Regions from separate parts of the Xanthomonas sp. NCPPB 1826 genome, predicted to be linked through region 1. Evidence: predicted binding sites of a transcription regulator. Region 1 holds the regulator's gene; the other holds the start of a gene.
The links. The regulator FliA, encoded in region 1, starts transcription of late flagellar genes. The targets are predictions, from matches to a motif close to TAAAGTTTNNCNNNCNNNGGCCGATAA.
Positions count from the first base shown of each region.

Region 2: AC1PLA_RS15570 (methyl-accepting chemotaxis protein) is a predicted target of FliA. The motif match lies at 6,320-6,346, and genes of this name have one in related genera.

Region 1 is NZ_CM161521.1:2,360,126-2,375,343, forward strand. It holds partial or broken gene AC1PLA_RS10150 (hypothetical protein) at 1-259, shown strand, start outside; gene AC1PLA_RS10155 (hypothetical protein) at 361-1,062, shown strand; gene AC1PLA_RS10160 (XVIPCD domain-containing protein) at 1,167-2,069, shown strand; gene AC1PLA_RS10165 (chemotaxis protein CheA) at 2,316-3,968, opposite strand; gene AC1PLA_RS10170 (protein phosphatase CheZ) at 3,971-4,597, opposite strand; gene cheY (chemotaxis response regulator CheY) at 4,597-4,989, opposite strand; gene AC1PLA_RS10180 (RNA polymerase sigma factor FliA) at 5,024-5,791, opposite strand; gene AC1PLA_RS10185 (MinD/ParA family protein) at 5,788-6,672, opposite strand; gene flhF (flagellar biosynthesis GTPase FlhF) at 6,659-8,341, opposite strand; gene flhA (flagellar biosynthesis protein FlhA) at 9,258-11,330, opposite strand; gene flhB (flagellar biosynthesis protein FlhB) at 11,348-12,478, opposite strand; gene AC1PLA_RS10205 (putative bifunctional diguanylate cyclase/phosphodiesterase) at 12,693-14,780, opposite strand; gene AC1PLA_RS10210 (ligand-binding sensor domain-containing diguanylate cyclase) at 15,104-15,218, opposite strand, start outside.
Region 2 is NZ_CM161521.1:3,676,465-3,691,682, reverse strand. It holds tRNA gene AC1PLA_RS15600 (tRNA-Lys) at 82-157, opposite strand; gene queC (7-cyano-7-deazaguanine synthase QueC) at 205-879, opposite strand; gene AC1PLA_RS15590 (LysR family transcriptional regulator ArgP) at 1,110-2,003, opposite strand; gene AC1PLA_RS15585 (LysE/ArgO family amino acid transporter) at 2,101-2,730, shown strand; gene AC1PLA_RS15580 (GNAT family N-acetyltransferase) at 2,757-3,182, shown strand; gene AC1PLA_RS15575 (hypothetical protein) at 3,273-3,638, opposite strand; gene AC1PLA_RS15570 (methyl-accepting chemotaxis protein) at 4,083-6,251, opposite strand; gene AC1PLA_RS15565 (hypothetical protein) at 6,771-6,977, opposite strand; gene AC1PLA_RS15560 (rRNA pseudouridine synthase) at 7,095-7,805, shown strand; gene AC1PLA_RS15555 (response regulator) at 8,991-9,395, opposite strand; gene AC1PLA_RS15550 (hypothetical protein) at 9,474-9,956, opposite strand; gene recQ (DNA helicase RecQ) at 10,095-11,891, opposite strand; gene AC1PLA_RS15540 (Dps family protein) at 12,288-12,845, opposite strand; gene hrpA (ATP-dependent RNA helicase HrpA) at 12,936-15,218, shown strand, end outside.

The sequences.
Region 1 (15,218 bases):
TGAATTCCGTTTTGATCGCAATGTGGCCGGTGCATCGTCTTCAATGACTGAGATCTGTCGTCTGGACTTCGACCGCTTCACCCAGCAGCTTGAGCTAATGGGATTTGCGCGCGAGCGCAACATCGTCGAGGACGGCCGCTGGATGAGTGATCTCTACACGCGCCCAGGGATGCGTGTAGAGGTTTTCCCGAGAGGCGAAGCTGCGGAACCGCAAGAGTTGGTAGCGCACAAATGCGTCGAATGGGTCTACATCCGATAAGCTGAGGTAGCGGACATGTCACTCAGCCCTGGAGTTGTCAGGACTCATAAAGCAACGCGCGCATAGGGCATTGGGGGTACTTGAGAGGCGTGCATAACACGATGACATTGAAAAACTATCAAGATTCCCCCTGCAGCACCAACACTTATTGGAGAAAGGCCGTGCCTCTTGCAAACGATCCAATGCGCTTTGCACTCACGGCATTGATTACCTGCCTGATCGCTGGCTGCAGCCTGCAACCGCCGCCTGCAAACGTGCCTATCGCAAAGGAGCAGATAGAGATGAGAACGGTCGTCCCGTTGGTACGGAGTTTGACCCCACATGATCGTGGGCCTACAGAGCTGGAATTCGATGTGCCCGCACTGCCCGACGACGCGACTCCTCCCGTTTTCATCGGTGTGCGGATCACCGGTGTCGATCCAACTGCCGTCTCCCAAAGTGCTGACAGGCTGATTAGCGCTGGTGTTTCGGCCGAGCTCCACTTGGAGCGTATTGAGCCATCCGGTCCGGTCTCCGTGGAATTGCAGCGTAGTCAGCGTGTGGGAGTAGGTCAGCAGGCGTCCATTCCCCTGTCAGCTGATGGTATGGCTCCTGGTCTGTTCGCTTTTGATGCGGACGGTACGACGCTGCAAGACGCCGGTTTGTCTACTGAACAGACCGCGTCCAGGGAGTTGGCGTTCGGCTATAGCAATGCTGTCCAGCCAGGCCGTTATCGGCTCAAACTGCGCTTTGATCAGAACGCCGAGGCGCTGGTTGCGGCTAATGCTCAACTTCTTGTCGCTTACACCTACAAAGGAAAGTGAGGGGAGTGAGCATGGATGATCATGAAAAGCGCTATGCAGTCACTGTCTACGTCGCTGCCGCAGGTACGCCGTTGATGGCCGGAGGCACATCCTTCGGTGGCCATATGTACTACTCGATTGACGACGGAACGACTGTCAAAAGTTATGGGTTCTCACCCATCAAGCATGGCGAGGCTAGCGGGCCAGGAAAAGTTTCGTTCAATGACGTCGATACCTACCAAAAACCATATTACTCACGCACGATGGAGATCGATAAGGCGCAGTATGAAAAGCTGGAGGCCTTCGGCGCGGCCCCTGCTAAGCACGGGTTCAATATGGAATATCACGGTGCTAAAAACAGTTGTATCGACTTCACATGGGATGCGCTCAATCATGCTGGACTGCACCGGAAGACAAAAGATGGAGTTGATAAAGACTTTGAGGGGGATATCAGACCCGTAGAAAACGTAGATGATATCAAGAGCATTCCTGCTCCTGTGCCTACAAGTGAGTTGAATAAGGAGCACAACAATCCGAAGCCCAAGCAGGAACTTTGGCAGAAGATGATTGGTGAGGCGCAGCCGCCCGGTGAGCAGGTATCTCCACTACAGGAAGTAACACAGCTCGCGAGAGTGCTGCCAACAGATCCGCTGCATCACCAAGCAGAAGAAGCCGTTCGCCGCCTTGAGCAAGGTCTCGGCCGCGAGTACGACAACAACAGCGCACGGCTGGCAGCAAGCAGCGCGTATTTAGCCAAAGAGAACGGGTTGTCGCGAATCGATCATGTCGTGCTGAGCGAGAACACCAAGTCCGTGCGCCAGGGCGAGAACGTCTTCGTTGTGGAAGGTGCGTTGAACGATCCCGCTCACAAGATGGCGCATATGAAGACGAGTGATGCGATTGCGCAGCCCGTCGAGCAATCCTTGGCGCAATTACAGGCCTTGGGCGAAACTCAGCGCCACCAGCAATCCCAGCAGCAGGAGCAACAGCGAGAGCAGTCGATTGCGCCTCAACACCGGATGGTGTGAGGTCTGGTGAAGTAATGGTTCTGAAATAACGGTTCCAGATTCACTTCCACGGCAGCCTAGCCGTCGCCAAACCATCGCGCCCATGCCTGCGCGCGTAGCGACATAGATCGGCAGCGATGCTGGTAGTGACACGACAACGGCCGCAGTACGCGGCCGTTGTCGTTAGATCAGGCAACCAGGATCGTCTTGACGATTCCCGATTCCCGATTCCCGATTCCCGATTCTCCCAATCCCGAATCCCCAACCTCAATGATCGCTGGAACGCAGCCCATCCACATCCAGGATCAGCGCCATGCGGCCGTCGCCGATCAGGGTGGCGCCGGCGTAGCCGGGCAGGCCGCGCAGGGCGCGGGGCAGGGGCTTGATCACCACTTCCTCGCGGCCGCGCACCTGATCCACCACCAGGCCGAAGCGGGTTTCGCCGGCCTGCAGCAGCACCACCGTCAGTAGCGGCGGTTGTTCGGCAGGCACGCCCAGCCAGCGACGCAGGTCGATCAGCGGCAGGGTGTGCGAGCGGCGGTCCAGCACGGCGCGGCCGTCGAACCAGCCCAGCGAGGTCTGCGGGGCGTGCAGCACTTCGACCACGCGCGCCAGCGGCAGGGCGTAGACGGCTTCGCCGGCCTGCACCAGCAGGGTCGGCAGGATCGCCAGGGTCAGCGGCACGCGGATCATGAAGCGGCTGCCGCGGCCCAGTTCGGACTGGATCTGGATCTGCCCGCTCAACTCGCGGATGCGCGATTGCACCACGTCCATGCCCACGCCGCGGCCGGAGATGTCGGTGACCTCGGCCTTGGTCGAAAAGCCCGGCATGAAGATCAGATGCAGGCACTCGTCGGTGCTCAGGCGGGCGGCGGCTTCGGCATCGATCAGGCCCTTGTTGCGGGCGATCTCGCGCAGGCGTTCGGGGTCGATGCCGGCGCCGTCGTCCTGGATTTCGATGCTGACGTAGTCGCCTTCCTGCTGCGCCGACAGGCGCACGTGACCGCTGCGCGGCTTGCCGGTGGCTTCGCGCAGGGCCGGCGATTCGATGCCGTGGTCGATCGCGTTGCGCACCAGGTGCACCAGCGGGTCGGCCAGGGCCTCGACCAGGTTGCGGTCCAGTTCCGTCTCGGCGCCGATCAGTTCCAGCTCCACTTCCTTGGACAGCGTGCGCGCGACATCGCGGGCCACCTTGGGGAAGCGTGCGAACACCTTGCTGACCGGTTGCATGCGGGTGCGCATCACCGCGGTCTGCAGGCGCGCGGTGGCGATGTCCAGCGTGCTGACCGCGCGGTCGAGTTCTTCGTCGCGCAGGCGGGTACGCAGGGTCTTGAGGCGATTGCGCGACAGCACCAGTTCGCCGATCAGGTTGACGATGGCGTCCAGGCGCTTGGTGTCCACGCGCACGGTCTGCTCGGCGTCGGCCGCCTTGGCCGCCGCCTTGGGCGCGGCCTTGGCGCCAGGCGCAGCAGCGCCATGTGCGTCATCGTGTGCGGGTGCAGCGGCAGCGGCCTTGGGCGCGGCCTTGACCGCCGGCGGGCCGCTCTTGGCATCGAACTGCGCAATCAGCGAGGCCGGTGCATGCGGCACGGTTTCGCCCGAGCCCATCGCATCCAGCATGGCCTGCAGATAATCCAGCGACTGCTGCGCGGCATCGAAGTGATGCGCCTGCAACACCGCCTGGCCGGAGCGTGCCATGCCCAGGGTTTCCTCGGCGGCGTGGCAGAGCTCGACCATCGGCTTGATCGCCAGGAAGCCGGCGCCGCCCTTGAGCGTGTGGAAGCCGCGGAACACCGCGTTGAGCTGGTCGGCTTCGTCCGGTGCCTGTTCCAGCGACACCAGCTGTTCGCCGAGGCGATCCAGGATTTCCTGGGCCTCGACAATGAAATCGGCAGCAATATCGTCTGGAACAGCACTCATGGTTACAGCCCCAATCCGGACAGCAGGTCGTCGGCGTCGTCCTGCGACACCGCGTGACGGTCCAGGCCCTTGACTGCAGGACCGGCAAGACCGCCGTCGTCTTTCTTCGGCTCGGGATTCTTCGGCGGCAGGCCGAGCGCACCGAAGCCCTCGTGCACGCGCCGCACGATGCCGGCCACGCGACGGATGATCTGGCCGCTCAGGTCCTGGTAGCTCTGCGCCAGCGACAGCTCGGTCAGGTTATGGCGCATCTTGTCCATCAGCGCGCCCTGGTCCTGGTTCAGGCCACCGTCGCGCAGCTGGTTGGCCAGCTCGCGGCATTCCTCGACCAGGTCCAGCGTGCGATGGCTGGCCTTCTCGGTCATTTCCACCACGTGGTCCAGGCGCGAGCAGGCATCGTCCAGTTCGCCGGCTTCCTCGGGCACGGTGGGCAGCTCGCCCAGCGCCTGCCCGAGTTCGCGCGCGAGCCGGCTCAGGCTCTGCATCATCGGGCGCGTGCGCAGCGCGGCGAGGTGGTCCACCTCGCGCCGCCAGGCGACCTGGTCACCGCTTTCCAGTGCATCGAGCGCGTGCTGCAGGCGCTCGATCAGGGCGGCACGTTCGGCATCGGCTTCCACGGTGGCGTTCATCAGGCGGTCGCCGCCAGACGTTCGAACACCTTGCCCAGCTTCTCTTCCAGCGTCTGTGCGGTGAACGGCTTGATGATGTAGCCGTTCACGCCGCACTGGGCCGCTTCGATGATCTGCTCGCGCTTGGCTTCGGCGGTCACCATCATCACCGGCAGGTGCTTGAGCTTGGCGTCGGCGCGGATGTTGCGCAGCAGGTCGATGCCGGTCATGCCGGGCATGTTCCAGTCGGTGACCACGAAATCGAACGGGCCGGCCCGCAACGCCGCCAATGCGCTGTTGCCGTCTTCGGCCTCTGCGGTATTGGTGAAGCCCAGATCGCCCAACAGATTCTTGACGATACGTCGCATCGTCGAGAAGTCGTCCACGATCAAAATCCGCATGTTCTTGTTCACATCAAGCTCCTAACACTAAAAATACGCGAAAAAATCATTCGTCAATTTCGACACCGGCATCGGCCAGTTCGAAGACCTTGAGGCGGCCGCGCAGACGCACCACCGCCTGGCCATGGATCTGGCAGACGCGCGATTCGCTGACACCGAGCACGGCGCCGATTTCTTTCAGGTTCAATTCCTGTTCGTAGTACAGCGACAGCACCAGCTGCTCGCGCTCGGGCAACTGGCCGATGGCCTTGCCCAGCTCGCGGCCGAATTCGCCACGCTCCATCATCTGCTGCGGATTGGGGCCGCCCTTGGCGGTGGTGTCCAGCTCGCCGTGATCCTCGATCCGCGACTCCAGGCTCAGCACCTGGCCGCGGGCGGCATCTTCCATCAGACGCAGGTAGTCGGGCAGCGGCATCTCCATCGCGGCGGCCACTTCGGTGGCGGCGGCGGCGCGGCCGGTGTGCTGTTCGATCTTGCGCACGGCGGCGGCAGCGTCGCGTGCGCGGCGGTGCACCGAGCGCGGTACCCAGTCGCCACGCCGGATCTCGTCGATCATCGAGCCGCGGATGCGGATCGAGGCATAGGTCTCGAACGAGGCGCCCTGTTCGGAGTCGTAACTGCGCGAGGCTTCGATCAGGCCGATCATGCCGGCCTGGATCAGATCGTCCACTTCCACGCTCGCCGGCAGGCGCGCGGCCAGATGGTGGGCGATGCGGCGCACCAGGTCGGCGTGCTGGGTGACGATATCGTTGGCGTTGTTGCGCTGCACGGCGCGGTACTGCGCGCTGGCCGTGGTTGCGGTAGCGGTGCTCATGCGGCCACTCCCCGTTGGATGATGCGTTCGACGAAGAACTCGACATTGCCGCGCGGCACGGTGGGGGCCTGCCAGCGCGAGGTACGGCGAGCGATTTCTGCAATGGCCTGCGCCGACGGACTGGCGGGGTAGGCCTTGATGACCGGCTGCTGGCGCTGCACCGACAGGCGCAACCAGTCGTCCTGCGGCACGTGGCCGAGGTAGTTCAGCGACACGTCGCCGAGGAATTTTTCGCAGACCCGCGACAGCTTGTCGTACAGCAGGCGGCCCTCGTTGGGGTCGCGCACCATGTTGGCGATGATCTGCAGGCGGTCCACGCCGCGTTCGCGCGAGAGCACCTTGATCAGCGCATAGGCGTCGGTGATCGAGGCCGGCTCGTCGCAGACCACCACCACGGTGTCCTGGGCGGCCTGGCAGAAGGTCAGCACGCTGTCGGTGATGCCGGCGGCGGTATCGATGACCATCACGTCCAGGTCGCGTTCCAGCTCGGAGAACACGTTGACCAGGCCGATGTGCTGGGCCGGGGCCAGTTCTGCCATGTGGCGGCGACCGGAGGCGGCCGGGACCACCAGCACACCGCCGGGGCCTTCGATGATCACTTCATCCAGCGTGCAGCGGCCGGCGATCAGGTCGGCCAGGGTGTACTTGGGCGACAGGCCCAGCACCACGTCCAGGTTGGCCAGGCCCAGGTCGGCGTCCAGCAGCAGGGTGCGCTTGCCCATGTCGGCCAGCGCCACGGCCAGGTTGGCGGAGATGTTGGTTTTACCCACGCCGCCCTTGCCACCGGTCACGGCAATGGTGCGCACCGGGCCCAGGGGCTCGGGACGGGTCGCCGACAGGGGGAAGGCGTTGGTCAGCTTGGCGTATTCACGCGACTGCATGGTTGTGCTCCGGAGTACAGGGCTTATCGGCAGCGCGCCGCAAATCTTCAAGGCGAAGAACGAGACTGGCGGCATTGGCGCGGTGCAGGTCGTCGGGGACCCGCTGTCCGTCAGTCACCCAGGTGATGGGCATTTGGTGATCGACGACGACCGACAGCGCACTACCGAAGCGGCCGGTCTCGTCAAGTTTGGTCAGCACCACGCCCTGGGGCTTGGCGTGGGCAAAGCGGCGCACGACCTCGTCGAGGTCGGAAAAGTGCGCGTTGGCAGGCAGCACCAGCAGCGAGGTGACCTGATGCGCGGCGCGCAGCCAGTTCAGCTGGGCGGCCAGGGCGCGGTCGCGCTGGCCCATGCCGGCGGTGTCGATCAGCACCAGCTTGTAGTCGCGCAGGCGCTCGAGCAGTTCCAGCAGGCTCTCGGCGCTGTCGGCCTCGTGCACGGCGATGCCGAGCTGACGGCCGTAGCTGTGCAGCTGCTCGCGGCCGCCGACGCGCTGGGTGTCGGTGGTGACCAGGGCCACATCGCGCGGGGCGTGCTGGGCGGCGAAGCGCTGGGCGAGCTTGGCGATGGTGGTGGTCTTGCCGGCGCCGGTCGGGCCGACCAGGGCGATCACGCCGCCGCGTTCCAGCGGGTCGACCGGGGCCACCGGCAGGCGCTTGGACAGCAGGCCCAGCATCAGCCCGCGGCCGCGGTGCAATTCGGTATCGGCCGGAATCTGCAGTGCCACGTCGCGGATCAGGCCGGCGTCGAAGCCGTAGTCGTCCATCAGCTCCAGAGCCTGCGCGCGCACCGGCGAGCCACGCAGGCGCTCGTCGGTGAGGCGGTTCATTTCGCGCTCGATCATCTGCCGCATCAGCGCCAGCTCGCCACGCAACTGCTTGAGTTCTTCATCGTTCTGCGGCGCCGGGGCGGCGGCGACCGGCACCGCGGCCAGCGCCGGCGGGGCGACCACCAGCGGCGGCAACGCGGCCGGCGGCAGGATCTGCGGCAGCGCGTCCAGGTCGAAGTCGGCGTCGTCGTCCAGCGCGTCTTCGTCCTGGTCGTAGCCGGCCTGCACGGGGGCAGCAGCGGCGGCCATGATCGGGGTCGGGGCCTGCACCGGGGCAGCCTGCACGGCGGCGCGCTGCACCGGCGCGGTGGTCAGGAAATCGGCGAACAGCTGTTCCGGCACGGCCGACAGCGCGTGTTCCTGGCGCGGCGCGGCGGTCACCGCGACGGCATGGGCCAGGGCCTGGGCGGCAGGCGAGGGGACGGCAGCGCTACGCACCGGTGCGGGGACCTGCGGCTGGCGCGGCACATTGACCGGCTGGCGCAGCGCCATCGCGGCGATCATGTCTTCGGCGGCACTGGCAACGCGCTGGCGCTGGCTCGTACCGGCATCGGCGGCCTGCTTCAGCGGTGCGTGGACCGGTGCGGCGGCGGCTTGCGGGGCCGGTGCCTGCGGGGCAGCTGCCGACGGGATCGGCGCGGCGGCAACGGCCGGCGTCTCGGAGCGCGCGGTTTCCAGGGCGCGCTGCACGAGTTCTTCGTCGTAGTTGCTGGCAGCGACGATCTCGATGCCTTCGGCGGTGCGGCGATTGGACAGGATCACTGCGTCCGGGCCGTGTTCTTCACGCACCATGCGGAATGCGGTGCGCATGTCCGGGGCAACGAAGCGTTTGATTTTCATGCGAAGTGCCTCCAGGAACGGGACCCGCCGGACGCCGGACGGGTGCGCGATGAATGTGGGTGTGTTGCCAGCGTCATGAGTTGCCTGTCCCGTTCGGTTGTTCCAAGTGCTGCTCTCGCCCCGCAGCGGTGGCGCTGGCTGCGGTCTCGGCAGAGCTAATGCACGCGGCGTGCCAAAACGGGGTGCCGGGGTTCCGGCGCGGGAAGCTGGGGCGTTAGGAACAGGCGGGGGCTGTGTGTCCGGCCGGGTCCGACGGCTTCAAGTCGATGGATTGATTGACTTTTTTCCGGGGCGGCGATGCGCTGGCGTCGTCGTGCGGGCGGAAGCGCTGGCGGCCGGAAGGCCAAGTCTGGGGCGCTCGGGATGCCTGGAAACGGCCAGCGCCGTGCAATCGATTGGAGATCCGGGCCAGTGGCGGCTTTCCGACGCCGGGGCGCTGGTCGGTCTCCGGCCTGCTGCCATCGCTGGCCAGCGTGGTGGGTAGGTTCGTAGGAGCGCACCTGGGCGCGACGGGCCGTCCCGGTAACGCCTGTCGCGCCCAGGTGCGCTCCTACGGTGGTGTCGGCGTCTGCGGTGCGTTGTCGGATTGCCTGGCCTGTCGTAGGAGCGCACCTGGGCGCGACGGGCTGTGCCGGTAACGCCTGTCGCGCCCAGGTGCGCTCCTACGGTGGTGTCGGCGTCCGCGGCGTGTTCTCGGGTTGCCTGGCCTGTCGTAGGAGCGCACCCGGGCGCGACGGGATGTGCCGGTAAAGCCAATCGCGCCCAGGTGCGCTCCTACAGTGGTGTCAGCGTCTGTGGTGTGTTGTCGGATTGCCTGGCCTGTCGTAGGAGCGCACCCGGGCGCGACGGGGTGTGCCGGTAACGCCTGTCGCGCCCGGGTGCGCCCCCACGGGGGGCGTTGGTCGGCGGGGCGGTTTCAGCTGATCGTGCCGACCAGCTTCAGGCGCTTGTCTTCGGGCACTTCGCTGTAGGCCAGTACCGACAGGGACGGGACGCTGTGGCGGACCAGGCGGGCCAGGGCGGCGCGGACCTGGCCGGGCACCAGCACCACTGCCGGCTCGTTGCGGGCTTCCTGCTTGCCGACGCAGTCGGCCAGGCTCTGGTGCAGGCGCTCGGCTAGGCCGGGCTCCAGCGCCACGCCGTTGCCGTGGGTGGACTCCTGCAGCACGCGCTCCAGCTGCGGGGCCAGCGTGTAGACCGGCAGCTCGGCCGACATGCCGGCGATTTCCTGCACGATGAAGCGGCCCAGCGAGGTGCGTACCGCGGCGGTGAGGGTGGTCGGGTCCTGGCTGTGCGGGGCGTGCTCGACCAGCGCTTCGACGATCTTGCGCAGCTGGCGCACCGGGATGCGCTCGATCAGCAGGTTCTGCAGCACGCGCACCACCACCGACAGCGGCAGCGCCTTCGGGGTGAGGTCTTCGACCATCTTCGGCGCGGTCTTGGCCAGGGTCGCCAGCAGCTGCTGCACTTCCTCGTGGCCGAGCAGTTCCGGGGCGTGTTCGCGGATCAGGTGCGACAGATGGGTGGCGACCACGGTGGCCGGGTCGACCACGGTGTAGCCCATCGATTCGGCATAGGCGCGTTGGTGCGGCTGGATCCAGGTGGCGTCCAGGCCGAACGCCGGGTCCTTGCCGGGGATGCCGTCGAGCTGGCCGAGCGCGCCGCCCGGGTCCAGCGCCAGTTCGCGATCGGGATAGATTTCCGCAGTGGCCACCGGCACTCCGTGCACCAGCAACCGGTAGGCGTTGGCCGACAGTTCCAGGTTGTCGCGGATATGCACCGGCGGCACCAGGAAGCCGATGTCCTGGGTGAGCTTGCGGCGCACGCCCTTGATGCGCGCCATCAGTTCGCCACCCTGATTCTTGTCAACCAGCGGAATCAGCCGGTAGCCCACTTCCAGGCCCAGCGGGTCGATCGGGCGCAGCTCGTCCCAGCTCAGCTCCGAACTGGCCTGGGCGGCAGTGGCCGCGGCGGCGGCCTTGGGATCGGTGGCGGGGTCGCCGGTCGGCGGGATGACCAGGCTGCGCTTGTACATTTTCCAGGCGATCACGCCCAGGATCAGGCCCAGCGTCAAAAACGCGACGTTGGGCATGCCCGGCACCAGGCCGACCAGGCCCAGGATCGCTGCGGCCACCGCGAGGGCGCGGTGCTGGCCGAACACCTGGCTGATCATGGCGCCGCGCATGTCCTGCGCGCGCGAGGCGCGGGTCACCAGCAAGGCGACCGAGGACGACACCAGCAGGGCCGGCAGCTGCGCCACCAAACCGTCGCCGATCGACAGCAGGGTGTAGGTGGAGGCGGCATCCACAAAGCTCATGCCGTGCTGGAACATGCCCACCGCCATGCCGCCGACCAGGTTGATGAACAGGATCAGGATGGCGGCGATGGCGTCGCCGCGGATGAACTTGTTGGCACCGTCCATCGCACCGTAGAAGTCGGCTTCCTCGCGGACTTCCTCGCGGCGGGCCTTGGCTTCCTCGCGCGTCAGCAAACCGGCGTTGAGGTCGGCGTCGATGGCCATCTGCTTGCCGGGCATGGCGTCCAGGATGAAGCGCGCGGTCACTTCCGACACGCGCCCGGCACCCTTGGTGATGACCACGAAGTTGATGATGGTCAGGATCGCGAACACCACGATACCCACGGCGTAGTTGCCGCCGATCACGAACTGGCCGAACGCCTCGATCACCTTGCCGGCTGCGGCATGGCCGTCCTGGCCGTTGATCAGGATCACGCGGCTGGAGGCGACGTTCAGCGCCAGCCGCAGCATCGTGGTCATCAGCAGCACGATCGGGAAAATGGTGAATTCCAGCGGGCGCTGCACGTAGACGACCGCCAGCAGCACCATCAGCGAGATGGCGATGTTGAAGGTGAACAGCGCATCCAGCACCGGCGCGGCCAGCGGCACCATCAGCATGGCCAGCATGGCCATCAGCGCCAGCGGCGCGCCCAGGCCGTTGCGCAGCAACTCCATGATGCGCCGGGCATTCATCGGGGCGGGTTGGGCGCTCATGCGCTGGCTCCCTTGCCGAACTCATCCACGTCCAGCGACGGCAATTCCGGCATCGGGCCGCCGTTCCAGCCACGCAGCTGGTAGACGTAGGACAGCACCTGGGCCACGACCGAATAGAGTCTCACGGGAATTTCCTTGCCGATTTGCGCTTCTCTATACAAGGCGCGTGCCAAAGGCGGGGCGGTGACGATCGCCACGCGGTGCTGTTCGCAGGCTTCGCGGATGCGGAAGGCCATTTCATCCACGCCCTTGGCCACCACGATCGGGGCGCGCATCTTGCCGCCTTCGTACTTGAGCGCCACCGCGTAGTGGGTCGGATTCATCAGCACCACGTCGGCCTTGGGCACCGCTTCCATCATCTGGCGCTGCGACATCTGCATCTGCATCTGGCGGATGCGGCCCTTGACCTCCGGGCTGCCCTCGCTCTCCTTCATCTCGCGCTTGATCTCTTCGCGGGTCATCTTGAGCTTCCGCAGCCAGTTCCACTTCTGGTAGGGCGCGTCGATGGCGGCCAGCAGCACCAGCGCGCCGGCGGTGTAGAACAGCAGGCTCTTGGTGAAGTCCAGGCCGTTGCCCACCGCCTGTTCCAGCGGCTGGTTCACCAGCGAGCGCAGGCCGTGCAGGCCCTTGGAGATGCACAGGCTGGCAGCCAGGCCGACGAACAGCAGCCGCAGCACCGACTTGATCAACTCGGCCAGGCTGTTGCTGCCCCACATGCGCTTGATCCCGTTCATCGGGTTGAGCTTGGTGAGGTCGGGCATGATCGCCTTGCCGGAAAAGCGCAGCCCGCTCATCAACAGCGGGCCGGCCAGGCCGGCGGCCAGGCAGATGCCGATCAACGGCAGCATCACCCACAGCAGCTGCAGCAGCAGGTCGCCGAAATGGCCGAACAGCGCCATCGGGTTTTCACGCATCTTCGGGTCCGGGCTGAGCGCAGTCTTCATCCAGACGCTGGCGCCATCGCCGATACCGCGGGCCAGGGCCATCAGCGCGAACACGCCGGCACCGAACACTGCGGCAGTGGACAACTCGCGCGATTGCGGGATGTTGCCCTGCTCGCGGGCTTCGCGCAGGCGTTTTTCGGTGGGAAGCTCTGTGCGTTCGCCGCCGTCTTCGGACTCGGACATGGAGGTGCCGGTGACTGGTCAGCCCTGTGTCATGCAAGTGGCGTTCCAGTTCGGGAATCGGGAATCGGGAATCGGGAATCGGGATTGGGGAATTGAGATTGGGATTGGGATTGGGATTGGGGATTGGGTAGTCGGGACGCAGCGGCTGTGCGTGGGACTGCTGGCGGGTCGTTGCGCGTGGATGCCGGGGCGGCGGTTGTTTTGACGCCTTCGCTCAGCCGGTCGGGCGAGTTGGGCCGTCGCGTTGGGCGACCACCATCGCGATGAAGTGCTCGGCGTCCATTGGCCGGCCCAGCAGGTAGCCTTGCAGCTGGTCGCAGCCCAGCCGTTCCAGCGTGTTGCGCTGGGCGGTGGTCTCCACGCCCTCGGCCACCACCTGCAGGCGCATGGTGTGCGCCAGTGCCACCACCGCGGCGACGATGGCGATGTCTTCCGGGCCATTGTCCAGGGCCTGCACGAAGCTGCGGTCGATCTTGAGTTCGTGCGCGGGCAGCTTGCGCAGGTACATCAGGTTGGAATAACCGGTGCCGAAGTCGTCGATGGCAATGCGCACGCCCAGCGCATTGAGCTGGCCGAGCGTGCGCAGGCAGGCCTCGGCATCGCGCATGGCCATGCTCTCGGTGATTTCCAGGGTGAGCTGGGCCGGTGGGATCGCGTAGTTGGCCAGGGTGGTGGCCACCTCGTCCAGCAGGCTGGGCGAGGCCAGCTGCGTGGCCGAAAGGTTGACCGCCACCCGCCAGTGCCCATGTCCCGCCTCGCGCCAGTCGCGCATCTGCCGGCAGGCCTGCTGCAGCACCCAGCTGCCGAGCGGGCCGATCATGCCGCTGCGTTCGGCCAGCGGGATGAAGCTGTCCGGCGGCACCAGGCCGCGCTCGGGGTGCTGCCAGCGGAGCAGCGCCTCGGCGCCGACCGGGCGGCCATCGTCGGCGCAATACTTGGGCTGGTAGTGCAGGACGAACTGACCCAGTTCCAGCGCACGCGGCAGATCCTGCAGCAGCTGCAGGCGCTCGCGGGTGGTGCCGGTCATCGAGCGCTCGAAAAAGCTGTAACGGTTGCGGCCGGCCTGCTTGGCGTGACTCATCGCCGCATCGGCATGGATCATCAACTGATGTTCGCTGCCGGCATCCTCCGGATACAGCGCAATGCCGACGCTGCTGCTGAGGCGCAATTCCTGGTCGGCGACCAGGAACGGCACCGCCAGCGCCTGCAGCAGATGCGCGGCGATGGCGGCGGCATCCTCGGGGTCGGCGATGGCCGACACCAGCACGAACTCGTCGGCACCCAGCCGCGCCAGGCTGCCGTGGGCGCGCCGGTGCGCACTCATGCGCCCGGCTACCGCCACCAGCAACTGGTCGCCGAACTGGTGGCCGTAGCCGTCGTTGATGGCCTTGAATCCATCCAGGTTGATCAGCATCACCGCAAAGCGTTGCCCGTCGCGCTGGGCGCGGTCGATGCTTTGCAGCACGTGCTCGTGCAGCAGCACGCGGTTGGGCAGGCGGGTGAGCGGGTCGTGCAGGGCGGCCAGCACCAGCTCGGCATTGGCCTGCGCCAACGACCGCGCGAGCACGTCGGTGCGTTGCTGGAAGCGCCGCGACAGCACCGAGATCACCAGTGCCAGCGCCAGCAGCGCCAGCGTGACCAGCACCACCACCGCGGCCAGCCAGGGCAGCGGCAGATGCGCACCGGCGGCCGCGCCGCAGATGCTGCCGGGCGCGAACTGCGCGGCCGCCATGCCGGTGTAATGCATGCCCACGATCGCCACGCCCATGATCATCGCCGCGATCAGGCGCAGGCTGTAGCGGCGGCCGTCGTGGCGCAGCCGGAAGGCGATCCACAACGCCGCCGCCGAGGCGCCGATGGCGATGGCAAGGGACAGCCCGAACAGCAGCGGGTCGTAGTTGATGGCCGGGGACATGCGCAGCGCACCCATGCCCATGTAGTGCATCAGCGCGATGCCCAGCCCCATCAGCACCGCGCCCATGCCCAGCCGCGGCCACGGCAGATCGGCCCGCGAGGTCAGCCACAGCGCGAATGCCGATGCCAGAATCGCCGCCAGCATCGAATAGGTCGTCAACGCCAGGTCGTAGCCCAGCGGAATCGGCAGGCGAAACGCCAGCATGCCGACGAAGTGCATCGACCAGATGCCGATCCCCATCGCCACCGCGCCGCCCATCAGCCAGGCCACGGCATCGCCGCCACGGCTGGCAGTCACACGTGCGGCCAGATGCAGTGCGGTATAGGAGGCCAGCACGGCCACCACCAGCGACAGCATCACCATGCCAGGGTTATAGGTTCCGACCACCCATCCACTTCCGGCGCCGAGGGACGCACTTGCTCAAGCACCTAGCGACCCCGGGCGCCACTTCTTGAGCGCCTGCGGGCAGCCGGCGGCGATCGACGTGCATGCGCCGCAGGTCACGCGCAACTGCGCTGGTCGGCCGGGCAGGGGCCGCCGGCGATGGCTGTGATGCGTTGGAGGCGAGGGGGCTGCGCGCGAGGTGACGGTGCGGGCGATGCTGCGGTGCCGTGACCGGCATGCGGGTAGCTGCCAGTGCATGCGTGGATGCTGTGCGTCGAGCTGAAATCCGTACGCAGCGAGCTGCGCCCGACCGGCGACTCTTGGGCTCACGCCACCGACGATTCGGGCTCTTCCGGTTCGATGCGATTGCGGCCATGCCGCTTGGCGCGGTACAGCGCCTCGTCGGCACGCGCCAGCAGCGTGGCGGCGTTGTCGCCGTTC
Region 2 (15,218 bases), 1.3 Mb from region 1:
GTCCCTGGCGACGAAGGTCCCGGCAACTTCCGGCGGGCACAAAAAAAGCGCCTTCGGCGCTCTTCAAGTTGCTGATTTGATTGGTGGGCCGTGATGGATTCGAACCATCGACCAAAAGATTAAAAGTCTTCTGCTCTACCGACTGAGCTAACGGCCCACTGTCCCGGCAGTGCGCCGGGGTGCGCATTCTACCCTACAGCGGCGTCAAGGCGAAATGGCGTAGTGGGTGGGGTCTGGGACGCCGGCGTCGGCGAAACCGGCGGCACGCAGGCGGCAGGCGTCGCAGTGGCCGCAGGCGCGTCCGTCGGCGTCGGCGCGGTAGCAGGACACGGTCAGGCCGAAGTCCACGCCCAGGCGCACGCCTTCACGCACGATGTCGGCCTTGCTGAGGAACTGCAGCGGTGCGTGCACGCGCAGGCCGGCGCCTTCCACGCCGGCCTTGGTGGCCAGGTTGGCCAGCACCTCGAAGGCGCGCACGAATTCGGGCCGGCAGTCGGGGTAACCCGAATAATCGACCGCGTTGACGCCGCAGAACAGGTCGTTGGCGCCGATCACCTCGGCCCAGCCCAGTGCCAGCGACAGCATGATGGTGTTGCGCGCCGGCACGTAGGTGACCGGGATGCCGTCGCCACCGGCATCGGGCACCTCGATGTCGTCGGTGAGCGCCGAGCCGCCGATGCTGCGCAGGTCCACGTCAACCACCTTGTGCGCGATGACGCCCTGCGCCGCGGCAACGCGCGCGGCGGCGTCCAGCTCGGAGGTATGGCGCTGGCCGTAGCGCACGCTCAAGGCATGCACGGCAAAGCCCTGCTCCTGCGCAAGCGCGATGACGGCAGCGGAATCCATGCCACCGGACAACAGAACAACGGCTTTTTTCATGACGGATCGGCAATCACAACGGAATAGGCGGAAAGGCTAGCAGGCTCGGCGTGGCACGGCGACCCGGCAGTTGATGCGGCGGCAGCGGGATGCCGGGCAACGCGGCTGGGCCAAGCGTGCGCGGGCAGGGCAGCGACCGCATCTGCACGTCAATCCGGTGCGACAGCCCGCCGGCAGTTGCGCGCCTCGGGCATCGTGTTTTTGCCGGCGTCGGTGCGGCACGGCCGGTCTCAGCGCAGGCTTGCAGCCGCGGCCTTGCGCAGGGCCTGGCCCAGTTGCTGCAAGGCGCTCGAGCGCACCGCGGCGCATTGCCAGTACAGCGGCACATCGAGCCAGCGTGTCGGGTCGATGATGACCACCTGCCTGTCGCGCACGGCAGGCACGACCATCGATTCCGGCGCCAGACACCAGCCGAGTCCGCGTGCGGCCGCTTCGACAAAACCGGTCGAGGTCGGCAGGTAGTGGATCGGCGGCGCCACCTGCGTGCGGGTGATGCGGCGGACAAAGCGGGTCTGCAGCGTGTCCTTTCGGTTGAACACCAGCATCGGTGCGTGGGCCAGGGCCGCTGCGCTGAAGCCCTGCTTGAAATGTGTCGCAACGAATGCGGCCGACGCGATGGCGTGGTAACGCATCACTCCCAACGCCTGCACATTGCAGCCCTGCAGTGGCTTGCGCTCGGCGGTGACCGCGCCGAGCACCGCTCCGGAGCGCAACAGCTCCAGGGTGTGGTCCTGGTCGTCCATCTGCACATCGAAAAGAACGCCGTGCTCCCGGTGCAGCGCCGACAGGGCCGCCAGAAACCAGGTCTGCAGCGAGTCGTCATTGACGGCGATGGCCAGCGTGCGCGGATGCCCGGCGCTGCTGTCGCCGGGGAGGAAGTCGGCGATCGCTTCGGATTCCAGGACCTGCATCGGCTTCACCCGGCGCAGCAGGCGCTCGCCGGCCGGGGTAGGGCGGCAGGGGGCCTTGCGGATCACCAGCACCTGGCCGAGCCGGTCTTCCAGCGCCTTGACCCGCTGCGAAATCGCCGACGGCGTCACCGACAGCCGACGCGCAGCGGCGTCGAAGCTGCCTTCCTCGAGAACGGCAGCGAATGCGGCCAGTTGCGGATGCAGAAGATCCATGACGTTCGGCAGGATTAGAAGTTCTAAGCAGGATACAGAAGATTTAGTTTTCCTAATTGCAGCGGAACGCCCAGCATTGGCGCCTGTGATCCGGGAGATGCTCGTGTTCCTTCAAGCCGCAATCTCTGGCTTCATCGCCAGCGCAGGTCTCATCATCGCAATCGGTGCGCAGAATGCATTCGTGCTGCGGCAGGGACTGCAGCGCCAGCATGTCGGTCTGGTGGTGGCGATTTGCGCGTTCGGCGATATCGCGCTGATCGTGCTGGGCGTGGCCGGGATCGGCGTGCTGGTGACGCAATGGCCGGAGCTGCTGCAGGGACTTCGCTATGCGGGAGCTGCATTTCTCGCGGCATATGGCGCGCTGGCTGCACGCAGGGCCTGGCGTGGCACCAGCGGGTTGGCGCCGTCGCAGGCCGGTGCGCAACGCTGGCAGCGCGCCATGCTGGCGTGCCTGGCATTTACCTTTCTCAACCCGCATGTCTATCTGGACACGATGCTGCTGCTGGGCAGCCTGTCCGCGCGTTACCCGGGCCAGCTGCGCTGGGCATTCGCGTCGGGTGCGTGCCTGGCCAGCATCGCCTGGTTTTCCGCTCTGGGTTATGGCGCGCGCTTGTTGCAGCCGGCCTTCTGCGATCCGCGCGCATGGCGTGTGCTGGATGCGGCGATCGCAGGATTCATGCTGGTGCTGTGCGCACTGTTGCTGCTGCCTGCGCAGGCGCTACCCTGAGGCCCACTGTTGCCGGAGCTGTCGTCATGTCGCCGCTGCGCGTTTCCACCGATCACTCCGAACTCGATGTTGCGCTGGTCCATCGCTACCTGGCCCAGCACAGCAGCTGGGCCAGGGACATTCCGCTTGCGGTAGTACAGCGCTCCATCGCCAACTCGCTGTGCTTCGGCGGGTTTCTGCAGGGCGGGCAGGTCGCGTTTGCGCGGGTGGTTTCCGACTATGCAACCGTCGCCTATCTGGGCGATGTGTTCGTGTTGCCCGAGCACCAGGGCAAGGGCTATGGCAAGGCAATGATGGATGCGGTCATGGCGCACCCCGGTCTGCAGGGGCTGCGCCGTTTCAGCCTGGCTACCAGCGATGCGCATGGTCTCTATGCGCGCTACGGCTTCACGCCGCCGCTGGCTCCGCAGTCGCTGATGGAACGCTATCGTCCCGGTCTCTACACGCGCTAGCCGCGGCGGGCCGGCTGTTGCGCGGCCGCACCGGCATGGCACTGCGTCAGGGCAGAAAGACGGTTCAACGCGCTGCCGCGCTGCATGATGTTAGGCGAGCACTGCGACCTCGTCACCGCACAGTGCCGGCCAGGCATCGGCAGCGCGCATTGCCGCCAGCGATGAATCGCAGTTGCCGCCGCACAGGTGCCGATCCTGCCGCAGGTCGATGGCTTCCCACTCCCAGCGCAGCGAATGCGGCATCTGCCAGGCTGCCAACAGCACCGACATCCCGTCCTGAAGCATGAGCTGCCGCCGCCAGATCACGCGCGTGTCGAGATGGGCTTGTTTCCAGTGCGATAAGGCATCGTCGTATGGCTTTGCGTCTGCGGCCCCTGCGTATGCGCGAGCATGCACGTTGGCATGCTCGCCGTTGCGTGGGTGATGCAGATCGCGACTGTCGTTACTGGTATTCACGGGTGATCCTTCCTGATTGAGAAGGCGTGCCGAGCGGTGACGAGAGCACGCACGGACACACCTGCAGTGCCGGCATCGCCGGCTGCGGATGTCGTGGGTACCGATGGCTAAGATGCCGCCTGCGCTGCAGACGGTGGCCGGGCTACCATCCGGCCTGCTCTCTTTCGACCGGCGCAGCGTAACCAGGCATGGCGCTGGAAACAAGCGCTTTTGAGTGGTTTGCGTGCTTGTTTTCCAGGTTTTTTTGTGGGCACTGCGCGCGCGTTGCGGGTGTTTGAGCTGTCTGCACCGAATGCCGGTGAGCGTGCGGGATAAACGCAGAAAGCGCCCTGGCAGGCGCTTTCTGCGTGTGCGATGGCATCAATGGCTGCGGGCACATCCACAGTGTCGCATCAGCATGGCTGCACCGACGACCCGGTCGACGGCGCAGTGCCGGCTGCTGGCTCAGGCGTTGCGGACCTTGCTCAGCAGCTGTGCGACCGGTGCCGCTACGCGCGAAGCGGACTGCCGTGTCTGGCGTGCGTCGATCTTGAAGATCGCCACCGCATCGGTGAGCTGCACCGCCTGCTCTTCCATCGCGCGCGCGGCGGCCGTGGCTTCTTCCACCAGCGCAGCGTTCTGCTGGGTGGTTTCGTCCATGTGGGTGATGGTCTGGTTGACCTGCTCGATGCCGGCCGACTGTTCCTGCGAGGCTGCAGAAATCTCGCCCATGATGTCGGTGACGCGTTGCACGCTGGCCACCACGTCACCCATGGTCTTGCCTGCGCTGTGCACCAGTGCCGAACCCTCGGCCACGCGTTGCACCGAGTCATCGATGAGGTTCTTGATCTCCCTGGCGGCGCCGGAGGACCGCTGCGCGAGCGTGCGCACCTCCGAGGCCACCACGGCAAAGCCGCGGCCTTGCTCGCCGGCACGGGCGGCTTCCACCGCCGCGTTCAAGGCCAGGATATTGGTCTGGAAGGCGATGCCGTCGATGACGCTGATGATGTCGGCGATCTTCCTGGACGAGGCTTCGATACCGGTCATGGTGTCCACCACCTTGCCAACCACGTCGCCACCTTGCGAGGCGACGCGTGCGGCGCCGATCGCCAGCTGGTTGGCCTCGCGTGCGCTTTCGGCATTCTGCTTGACGGTGGAGGTCAGCTCTTCCATCGATGCTGCGGTTTCTTCAAGGTTGGCTGCCTGCTGTTCGGTGCGTTGCGACAGGTCCTGGTTGCCGGCGGCGATTTCGCTGGCCGCGGAGTTGATCGACACGGCCGACTCCTGGATGTTGCCGACGATCTGCGCCAGCTGGCTGGCCGTGGTGTTGGCGTCATCGCGCATCTGTGCGAACACGCCGCGGAATTCGCCGCTCATGCGTGCGGTCAAGTCGCCAGCGGCGATGGACTGCAGCAGCGACGACAGCGACTGCAGATTGCCGTCGGCCGTGGACATCAGGTGGTTGAGGCTTTCGACCATGATGCGGAAGTCGAACTGGAAGCGCTCGGCATCGCCGCGCGCGCTGAAGTCGCCATTGGCGGCGGCCTGGGCGAGATGCTTGATCTCGTGATTCATCGCCGACAGGTTGAGCTTGACCTGCGACATGGTGTCGCTGAAAACGGCCTTTTCGCCGGGCAGCGGCTGCATGTCTTCGGAGAGTTCGCCAACCGCATACCGGCCCATGATGCGTGCCAGGTCGGTCTGCACTGCCACGTGCGAGGCAACCAGCAGGTTGGTGTCGTTGGCCATGCGCCCATAGTCGCCCGGGAATGCGGCCGCATCGATGCGGAAGCTGATCTGGCCATTGTCGTGATGCCTGGCCATGTCGGTTTGCGCGGTGATCAGGTTGCGCAGCTGCAGCTGCATCTTGTCCATGGCCTTGAGCAGACGGCCGGTTTCATCGTTGGCGTTGGTGTGCACATCGTTGTGCAGGTTGCCGGCCGCGATCGCTTCTGCGGTGCGTGTGGCCTGGCTGAGCGGCTGGGTCAGGCTGCGAGTGATCAGCCATGCGAGCAGGCCGCTGATGACCAGTGCGGCAATGCCGCCGGTGGCCAGGGTGATTTTCCCTCGATGCATCGAGGCAACCGCGGCCGCATAGGCATCCTTGCTGAGGCGGCGCTCCAGTGCAGCGTTCTCGCGGATCGCCGTCTGCTGCGCATCCATGGCCGCTGCGGCGTCGCCTTGCAGCAAGGCCTGCGCTTCCTGGTTCTGGTCGCGGAGGCCGTATTCGAGAATCTGGTTATTGAGCTTGACCGAGATGTCGCGCTTTTCCTGCACCAGGTCGAGCGCCTGTTTTTCAGCCGCGCTGCTGGGCAGTGCGGCCAAGGCGTCGTGTGCCTGCTTGTAGCGTGCGCGGTTCTTTTCGATCATGTCCATCGCACGGCGATTGGCCGCGTCGCCAGAGACCATGACGATGTCGCGCAGGCCGATTGCCACGTTGGTGTTGGCGTCGAGCATTTCCGAGGACAGCTGGATCCTCTCCATGTTGCTGTTGACGATAGTGTCCAGCTCGAAACGGGCGTTGGACATGGTGACCAGGCCGGTGGCCACAAGCAGGCCCGACAATAGGATCAAGATGCCAAAGGCCATGCCCAAGCGGCGGCCGACATTGAGGCGTTGCAGATATGTATTCATGACCGCATCCAGGTAGTGCAACTGAGGGGCTTGATGAATGGGTCATCCACCAGAGCGTCTTGCCCCAGCTAGCGGCCGGATTGCGACGAGCTAAAGGCTCGTATTTGAAAGTACTTATATTGAATTCATCGTGTGGAAGAAATTTCCCGACAGCCGTCCGCAGCGGCCTGACATGCGCGCAGAAATTGCTTGTTTATTGCGTTATGGCTGGATCGAAGCGTGCCAACGGCGGAACGATTTTCCGACGTTCTGATGACGGGTGGCGATGCACCCAGGGCAAGGACGTTGCTGGGACAGGGTGCAATTCATCCCGTGTCGCGATACCGGCAATGCGCTTGTCTTCAAGCAGCGGCGGCGCCATTGCTACCGAGTGCTCAGGTGCTTGGATCGGCCGTGATGCGGTGCGACAAGCCCACGTTGCCGCGAGCGATTTGCGGGCCCGCAAGTGCTGGCTGCTCTGCCGGCAACGCCCATCGCGCGTGAGGCATCACGCGCGTGACGGCACTGTGGGTCTTGCGCTCAACCTTCCAGTGCAGCGAGCACCTCTGCATGCAGCTGCTCGGCGCCGGTTTCGGTATTGAAGCGTGCAAAGATTTCCTCGCCGGAGAGCAGGCCGACCCGGACCGAGTGGCAATACGAGCCGAAGTTTTCGCCTGCATTGAAGGGATCGCTGATGACGGAGATATGGTTGAGGCGGACCCGGGTGGTGCCGAACTTGATGAACATCTGCAATCTCCTGTGTGAGCGCCCAGTTTCCCATGTTGTCGGGCGGTGCAGAAGCCGGCCTCACGCATCCATCGACCCAGCACGTACACTGCCGTGCCCTGAAGCCGAGCTCGCCCGATGTCCGATCCGATCCGTCTCGACAAATGCGTGGCCGCGCTGTTCGGTTGCTCGCGTGGCGAGGCGCAGCAATACATCGAAGGCGGCTGGGTCAGTGTGGACGGGGCCGTGGTCGAAGAGCCGCAAGCCTTGGCCACTGCAGCGCAGGTGACGCTGGCGGAAGACGCCGTGCTCGCAGCTGCCGAGCCTGCCACGCTGCTGCTGCACAAACCGGCAGGCATGAGCGCCGAAGCGGCGCTGGCACTGGCCACGCCGGCAACGCGCAGCGCACTGGACCAGCTCGAGATGCGGGTGCTGAAGCGGCACTTCCTGCGCTTGAACGCGCCGCTGCCGCTGGAGGACGAAGCGAGCGGCTTGCTGGTGCTGAGCCAGGACGGCCGCGTGCTGCGCAGGCTCAGTGCCGATGCGACCTCGATCGAACAGGAATTCCTGGTGGAGGTGCGCGGTGAGCTGCGCCCGTATGGCATGGCGCGGCTTGCGCATGGCCTGGTGTATCAGCAGCGCAGCCTGTCGCTGTGCAAGGTGAGCTGGCAGAACGAAGAGCGCTTGCGGTTTGCGATCAAGCACGTGCAACCAGGCCAGCTGCGTTACATGTGCGGTGAGGTGGGGCTGGAGGTGGTCAGCATCCGGCGCCTGCGCGTGGGCCGTGTGTCGCTGGGCAAGCTGGCCATTGGGGAATGGCGCTATCTGCCGACAGGCGAGCGGTTCTAATTGGTGTCGGTTTTCGGCGCGCCTAATCGCAAGGCGGTCGCCTGCCGATGCTGCTGACACGGTATGTGCATCAAATGTCGTGCGGCCTCAACGCAGCGATGTCGCTGCGGGGGCCTTGCTGTCCAGACAGCTTCAGCACTGGTGCGCTGTTACGCGGGAAGTAGTGCGTGTTAGTTGTGCCAGGCAAGGCCGGCCTAGACCGGCGCTTGGCATCAGCAACTGAGGGTAAGTGCGCATCAAGCGCAGGCTATGTGGCATCCCGATGTTTGGCGCGCTTCCTGTGTTGCTTACTTCTTGTTGCGCTTCTTCTTGGCGCGGGTCACCAGCCAGAACACCACGGCAATCACGCCGATAACCAGAATGACGAACGCCGGTGACAGAAACGAATTGTCGCCCATAGGAATTTCCTGAAAGTCTTCGCAGCCAAGTGCTGCACTGACATCAGCCTAGCGAGCGGCCTGCTTGATGGCGTGAAATACACTGCATTCGTCCCTCGCAGCAGCGGTGCATCGCCATGCGCGCAAGAGCACGCTACAGCTGCGAGCGCGCTTGCTGGGCATCTGCCTGCCGGCGCTGCCGTGCGAATACCGGCGCACTGACGCTGTGTTGGCGGTAACCGCAAACCGATAAGTCTCAAGCCACAAGCGCATAGGCAGCAGCGTTTGGAGATCGCTATGCCGGTGATCAATTCAACGCGCATGCAACGCCAGCGCATGAGCTCAGCCACAACCTGCGTCAGCACAGATCGAGGTGCAGGTTGGAGCTCGTAACGTTGGAGCTCGGATACAGGGCCGGCGTGTCACCGAGCAGTTCGACTGCAAACCCAAGTGAGTCGTCTGCGCTTGCGCACGAACGACTTTTTCATTGAGTAAAGCGCGCAGCCAGGCTGATGGACGACCAACCCACCACGATGTGGGAACCGCTTGGCCGGTGCAGGCAAATGTTCCGGCAGGGGCGTGCTCAGCGCCTCGCGAGTCGAGCGGCCCAACAGGCCTCGCGTCCGGTGGCTGCAGTCTAAATGAGGTGCGCATCACGTAAATCGGGGCCGCGCCGACAGCTTGTCGGGACGTTTCCGACAGTTTTCGTCACATCGGGGTGCGTCCATCCTCACCCGAGCCTGGTCACATCACCGAAGGCCGAGTTGCAGCGGAAGCCGGCATATCGATCTGCGCGGTGCCGCTGCCCTTATGCGACCGGGGTAGGGAGCACCCGGTGTTTGGCCATCACGCTGCGGATCGCGCTCAGCAGCTGCTCGGGGGTATAGGGCTTTTCGAGGAAGGCCACACCGTCCGGCAGGATCTCTTCCACATACTCGACCGCCAGGCCGGAGGTCAGCAGCACCGGCAGGTTGTAGGGCGCGTGCGCCGTCTTGAGCGCCAGGTCCACGCCGGTCAGGCCGCCCGGAAAATGGATGTCGGAGAACAGCACATCGACGCGCGGGTCGCTTTCGATCAGGGTCAGCGCTTCTTCGACCGAGCCTGCGCTACGGCAGGTAAAACCATAGCTTTCCAGCACAAGGCAGCTGAGTTGTCGGGTGCCATCGCCGTCTTCGACGACGAATACAACTGGCCGTTCCTTGTTCTGTGACATGAGCACGTCTCGTAAGGCAGGCCACATTCTCAGCGATGCGGCAGTGAACCCTCTGTCAACGCAGACGGAGCCGTACGGTTACCAGCCGAACGGGCCGGGGCCGTAGCCGCCGGGGCCGTAGCGCGGGCCGAACAGCGCGCCTTCGCCGCGTCCGACGCTGATGCTGACGCCGATCTGGTGCGCCTTGCCGTCGTCGTCGTAATAGGTCTTGCAGGAATTCAGGTTGACGGCCTGCCAGTTGCTGTTGCCGCCGCGGTTGGAATAGCCCATGCCGGTTTCGACTGCGCCATGCAGCTTGCCCTGGCATTGTTCGGCGCGTTCGGCGGCAAGTGAGGCCGCGCTGGGGCGGGTCAACGCAGGCTTGGGGCCGCTCTTGTCGCCGTAGAAGGTGCCCGGCGGATCGGTGCTGTATTCCGGGTCGGAGCGGTACTGCACCGGGGCTTGCGGAACGCTCAGGTCCAGCGACCGCGCCGACCCCGGCTCGGCACTGCTCTCGCCGGCCTGGGCAAGCGCGCTGCCGGCGGCAAACAGAGTGGCCAGAAGAAGCAGGCTGCGTTTCATGGGTGGACTCTACTCAAGAGGGACTGACAGCGCGTGCCAGATCGCCTTGTGAAACTAGCAATTGCTGATTGAATGCGCGCTGTCGATTCTGCGGATTTTTGTGCCAGCCCCGCCACCGCGATGACACATGCTGTTGCATCAGCCCTGCTCGCGCACGATCTCGATCAGTTGCGCTCCATAGCGGGCCAGTTTGCCGCCACCGATACCGCCGACGCGCGACAGTGCATCGATGCTGGTCGGCCGCTGTTCGGCGATATTGCGTAGCGTGCTGTCGTGGAAGATCACGAAGGCCGGCACGTTCTGCTCCTTGGCCAGCTCCGCGCGCAGGCCGCGCAAGGCATTGAACAGCACCAGATCCTGCGGCTGCACCGGCAGGCCGGTCCGCTGCGCGCTGCGCTCGCGCCCGGCAGCCGGGTTCTCGCGCCGCATCATCACCTGGCGCTCGCCCTTGAGCACCTGGCGGCTGGCATCGGTCAGGCGTAGTCCGCCGTGGCCCTCGCTGTCGACCTCCAGCAGGCTGGCCGCCACCAGCTGGCGGAACACCCCGCGCCAGGTGCGCTCGTCCAGGTCGCGGCCGATGCCGTAGGTGCTCAGCTGGTCGTGGCCGAGCTGCTTGATGCGCTCGTTCTCGCTGCCGCGCAGGATGTCGATCAGGTGGCCGACACCGAAGCGCTGCCCGCTGCGGTACACGCAACTGAGCGCCTTCTGCGAGGCCACGGTGGCATCCCAGGCGGCGGCAGGTGTCAGGCAGTTGTCGCAGTTGCCGCAGGGCTTGGGATAGGTCTCGCCGAAGCCGGCCAGCAGCACCTGGCGGCGGCATTGCATCGATTCGCAGTAGCCGAGCAGGTGATCGAGCTTGGCGCGCTCCAGCCGCTTGCGCTCCTCGGCCGCTTCGCCCTGTTCGATCATCTGCTTGAGCAGCACCACATCGCCCAGGCCATAGCAGAGCCAGGCCTCGGCGGGATCGCCATCGCGGCCGGCGCGGCCGGTTTCCTGGTAGTAGCCTTCCAGCGATTTGGGCAGATCCACATGCGCCACGAAGCGCACGTCCGGCTTGTCGATACCCATGCCGAAGGCGATCGTGGCGGCCATGATGATGCCGTCCTCGCGCAGGAAGCGGCGCTGGTTTTCCGCGCGCACCTCGGCCGGCAGGCCGGCGTGGTAAGGCAGGGCGTTGAAGCCCTGCGAGCACAGATATTGCGCGGTCTCCTCGACCTTGCGCCGCGACATCGCATAGACGATGCCGGCCGAGCCGCGGTGGCGGCCCAGGAACTCCTGCAGCTGCTTGCGCGCGTTGTCCTTCTGCACCACGGTGTAACGGATGTTGGGGCGGTCGAAGGAGCTGACGAAGTGGCGCGCGTCGACCAGGTCCAGGCGTTCGGCGATCTCGCGCTGGGTCGGCGGATCGGCCGTGGCGGTCAGCGCCATGCGCGGGATATGCGGCCAGCGTTCGTGCAGCACCGTGAGCTGGCGGTATTCGGGGCGGAAATCGTGGCCCCACTGCGAGACGCAATGCGCCTCGTCGATGGCGAACAGCGCGATGCGGCTGCGTTCCAGCAGGGACAGGAAGCGCGGGTTCAGCAGGCGCTCCGGGGCGACGTAAAGCAGGTCCAGATCGCCCGACAGCAGGGCGCGTTCGACCCGCTGTGCGTTCTCCGCGTCCAGCGTGGAATTGAGGAATTCGGCGCGCACGCCGAGCTGGCGCAAGGCCTCGACCTGGTCCTGCATCAGCGCGATCAGCGGCGAGACCACAATGCCGATGCCGTCGCGCAACAGCGCCGGCACTTGATAGCACAGCGACTTGCCGCCACCGGTGGGCATCAGCACCAAGGCATCGTTACCCGCAGCGACGTGTTCGACAATGGCTTGCTGTGGGCCGCGGAAGTCGTCGTAACCGAAGACGCGGCTGAGCAGTTCGTGGGCGGGGGAAGACATCCGCTTAGGATACCGCGCGGGTCAAGCCCTGGTCGGTGTCAGGCTGACGCTGTTGCGCGATGGCGCGTCGGGGATTGCCGCGATGTGGTGGGTGCGCCCACGAGTGCTGATGCGGACGTTGCTGAATATGCGGCGTGCGGCATGGAAAATGGCCGGTGGCCGAGCGTTGCCTAAGGCGACTGGAGCTTCGCTCCGTAAGCTCACCCCAACCCCTCGCTCCGCGCCCCAGCCCGCGCTTGTGGCGCGGGCGCTCCAAGACACGCGCGCCCATGGCGCGAAAGCTGTCACTTTTCGCCCGAGGGGAGAGAGGCTCTGTGTCTAATTTATGCAGCAGGAGCCCAAGGTTTCGGCGCAGCGAAACCTTGGGCAAACCCGCGGGGGGGGAAGCCAAGGGGGTTACTGCAGCAGCGAACGCAGCATCCAGGCGTACTTCTCGTGGGTCTGCAGGCGCTGGGTCAGCAGGTCCACGGTCGGGTCGTCGCCGGCGTCGTCGGCGGTGCCCAGCACCTTGCGTGCGGTGCGGCAGACCGCCTCGTTGCCGCTGACCAGCTGGCGCACCATTTCACGCCAGTCGGCGCTGTCGCTCAGCCCCTGTTCTTCCGGGATCGAGGTCAGGGCGACGAACTCGCTGTAGGAGCCCGGTGCGTTGTAGCCCAGGGCGCGGATGCGCTCGGCCACTTCGTCCAGCGCAGCCCACTGCTCGGTGTACTGCGTCTCGAACATGGTGTGCAGCGAGTTGAACATCGACCCGGTGACATTCCAGTGGAAGTTGTGGGTCTTCAGATACAAGGTGAAGGCGTCAGCCATGTAGCGGGCCAGACCGTCGGAGATCTGCTTGCGATCGCTGTCCTTGATCCCGATATCGATGTGTGGTGCCGATGCTGCGGCGACCGGCAGTGCGTCCAATGCTTCATTGATGAAGACGGGCTTGTTGGCGTTCTTTTTCTTGGACATGTGGATGGTCCTCCTGAGGAAACTGATATCGGGTCACAATAGACAGGCTAAAGGATCTCTTGTCATTCAATCTTTCACATTTTTCCATCAATGAGCGCTATCGACACCGACCTTGCCAACACCTTGCGTGAGCGCCGCCGCGCCGTCGATGGCGCGATGAGCCGCGACCGTGGCCGGCTGCTCGGTCTATGGTCGCGCTGGCAAGGCAAGCCCGGCAACCCGCAGGTGCGCGAGGCCTTCGAGCAGGCGCTGGCGGCATCGCAGGCGCAACGTCAGGCGCGCGCTGAGCAGCAGCCGGCCATCACACTCGATGAGCAACTGCCGATCGCGCGCGAGGCCGAGCGCATCATCGCGCTGATCCGTGACCATCAAGTGGTTGTCATCGCCGGCGAAACCGGCTCGGGCAAGACCACCCAGCTGCCCAAGCTGTGTCTGGCGGCCGGGCGCGGTGCGGCCGGCATGATCGGCTGCACCCAGCCACGCCGGATCGCCGCGCGCGCGGTGGCGGCGCGCGTGGCCGAGGAGCTGAAGACGCCGTTGGGCACCACGGTGGGCTTCCAGGTGCGCTTCACCGACCGGGTCGGCGAGCAGTCGCGGATCAAGTTCATGACCGACGGCATCCTGCTGGCCGAGATCGCCAGCGACCGCTGGTTGTCGGCCTACGACACCATCATCGTGGACGAGGCACACGAACGCAGCCTCAACATCGATTTTTTGCTGGGCTATCTCAAGCAGTTGCTGCAAAAGCGCTCCGATCTGAAGTTGATTGTCACCTCGGCCACCATCGATACCGAGCGCTTCGCCCAGCATTTCGACAATGCGCCGGTGATCGATGTGGAAGGCCGCACCTTCCCGGTCGAAGTGCGCTACCGGCCGCTCGAAGGCGAGGCCGGCGACACTGAAGACGGCGAGCGTGGCAATGGCCGCGATGGCGAACGCACCGTCAACGATGCGATCGTGGCGGCGATCGACGAGATCACCCGCATCGATCCGCGTGGCGACGTGCTGATGTTCCTGCCCGGCGAGCGCGAGATCCGCGATGCGCACCAGTCGCTGGAACGGCGCAAGTACCGCGAAACCGAAGTGGTGCCGCTGTACGCGCGGCTGTCGGCGGCCGACCAGGACCGCGTGTTCAACCCGGGGCCGCGTCGGCGCCTGGTGCTGGCCACCAATGTGGCCGAAACCTCGCTGACGGTGCCGCGCATCCGTTACGTGGTGGACCCGGGTTTTGCGCGGATCAAGCGCTACAGCCCGCGCCAGAAGCTGGACCGGCTGCATATCGAGCCGATCTCGCAGGCCAGCGCCAACCAGCGCATGGGCCGCTGCGGGCGCATTGCCGAGGGCATCTGCTACCGCCTGTATGCCGAAGCGGACTTTGCCGCGCGGCCGGCATTCACCGATCCGGAAATCCGCCGCTCGTCGCTGTCGGGCGTGATCCTGCGCATGCTGCAACTGGGGCTGGGGCGGATCGAGGATTTCCCTTTCCTGGAAGCGCCGGACGAGCGTGCGGTCGCCGATGGCTGGCAGCAGTTGCTCGAGCTGGGCGCGATCGACGGCAACCGCCGCCTGACCGCGACCGGCCGCCAGATGGCGCGCCTGCCGGTGGACGTCAAGCTGGCGCGCATGCTGGTGGCTGCGCAACAGCACGGCTGCCTGCGCGAGATGATCATCATCGCCGCCTTCCTGGGCATCCAGGATCCGCGCGAGCGCCCGCCCGAGGCACGCGAAGCGGCCGACAACGCGCATGCGCTGTTTGCCGATGCACGCTCGGAATTCGTCGGCATCCTGCGCTTGTGGGAGGCCTACCGACAGGTGCACGAAGATCTCACCCAGTCCAAGCTGCGCGACTGGTGCAACCGGCATTTTCTCGGCTTCCTGCGCATGCGCGAATGGCGCGAGCTGCATCGGCAGCTGCGCCTGTTGTGCGAAGAGCTGGGTTGGAGCGAAGAGCCGGCCACCGCGATGCTGGCGCCATTGCTGGCCGGTGCCAGCGCGCCTGCGCGCGAGGATGGGCACAACGCCAACCGGCCCACGCGTGGGCAGCTGCATCGCGCTGCGCGGCTGGCGCGCGAAGGCAAGCCGGATCCGAACGCGCCACCTGCACAACCCACCTCTGCCGCTGCCGCCAAACAGGCCGAAGCGGCCGAAGCCACGGCACGCACCAGTGAGCGCGAACGTGCAGCGGCGTATCAGGCCCTGCACCGCGCGCTGCTGGCCGGCTTGCCCACGCAGATCGGCCATCGCACCGAAAAAGGCGACTTTCTCGCCGCGCGGCAACGCCGGTTCGTGCCGTTCCCCGGCTCGGCATTGGCACGCAAGCCGCCGCCGTGGATTCTGGCCGCCACGCTGCTGGACACGCAAAAAGTCTGGGGC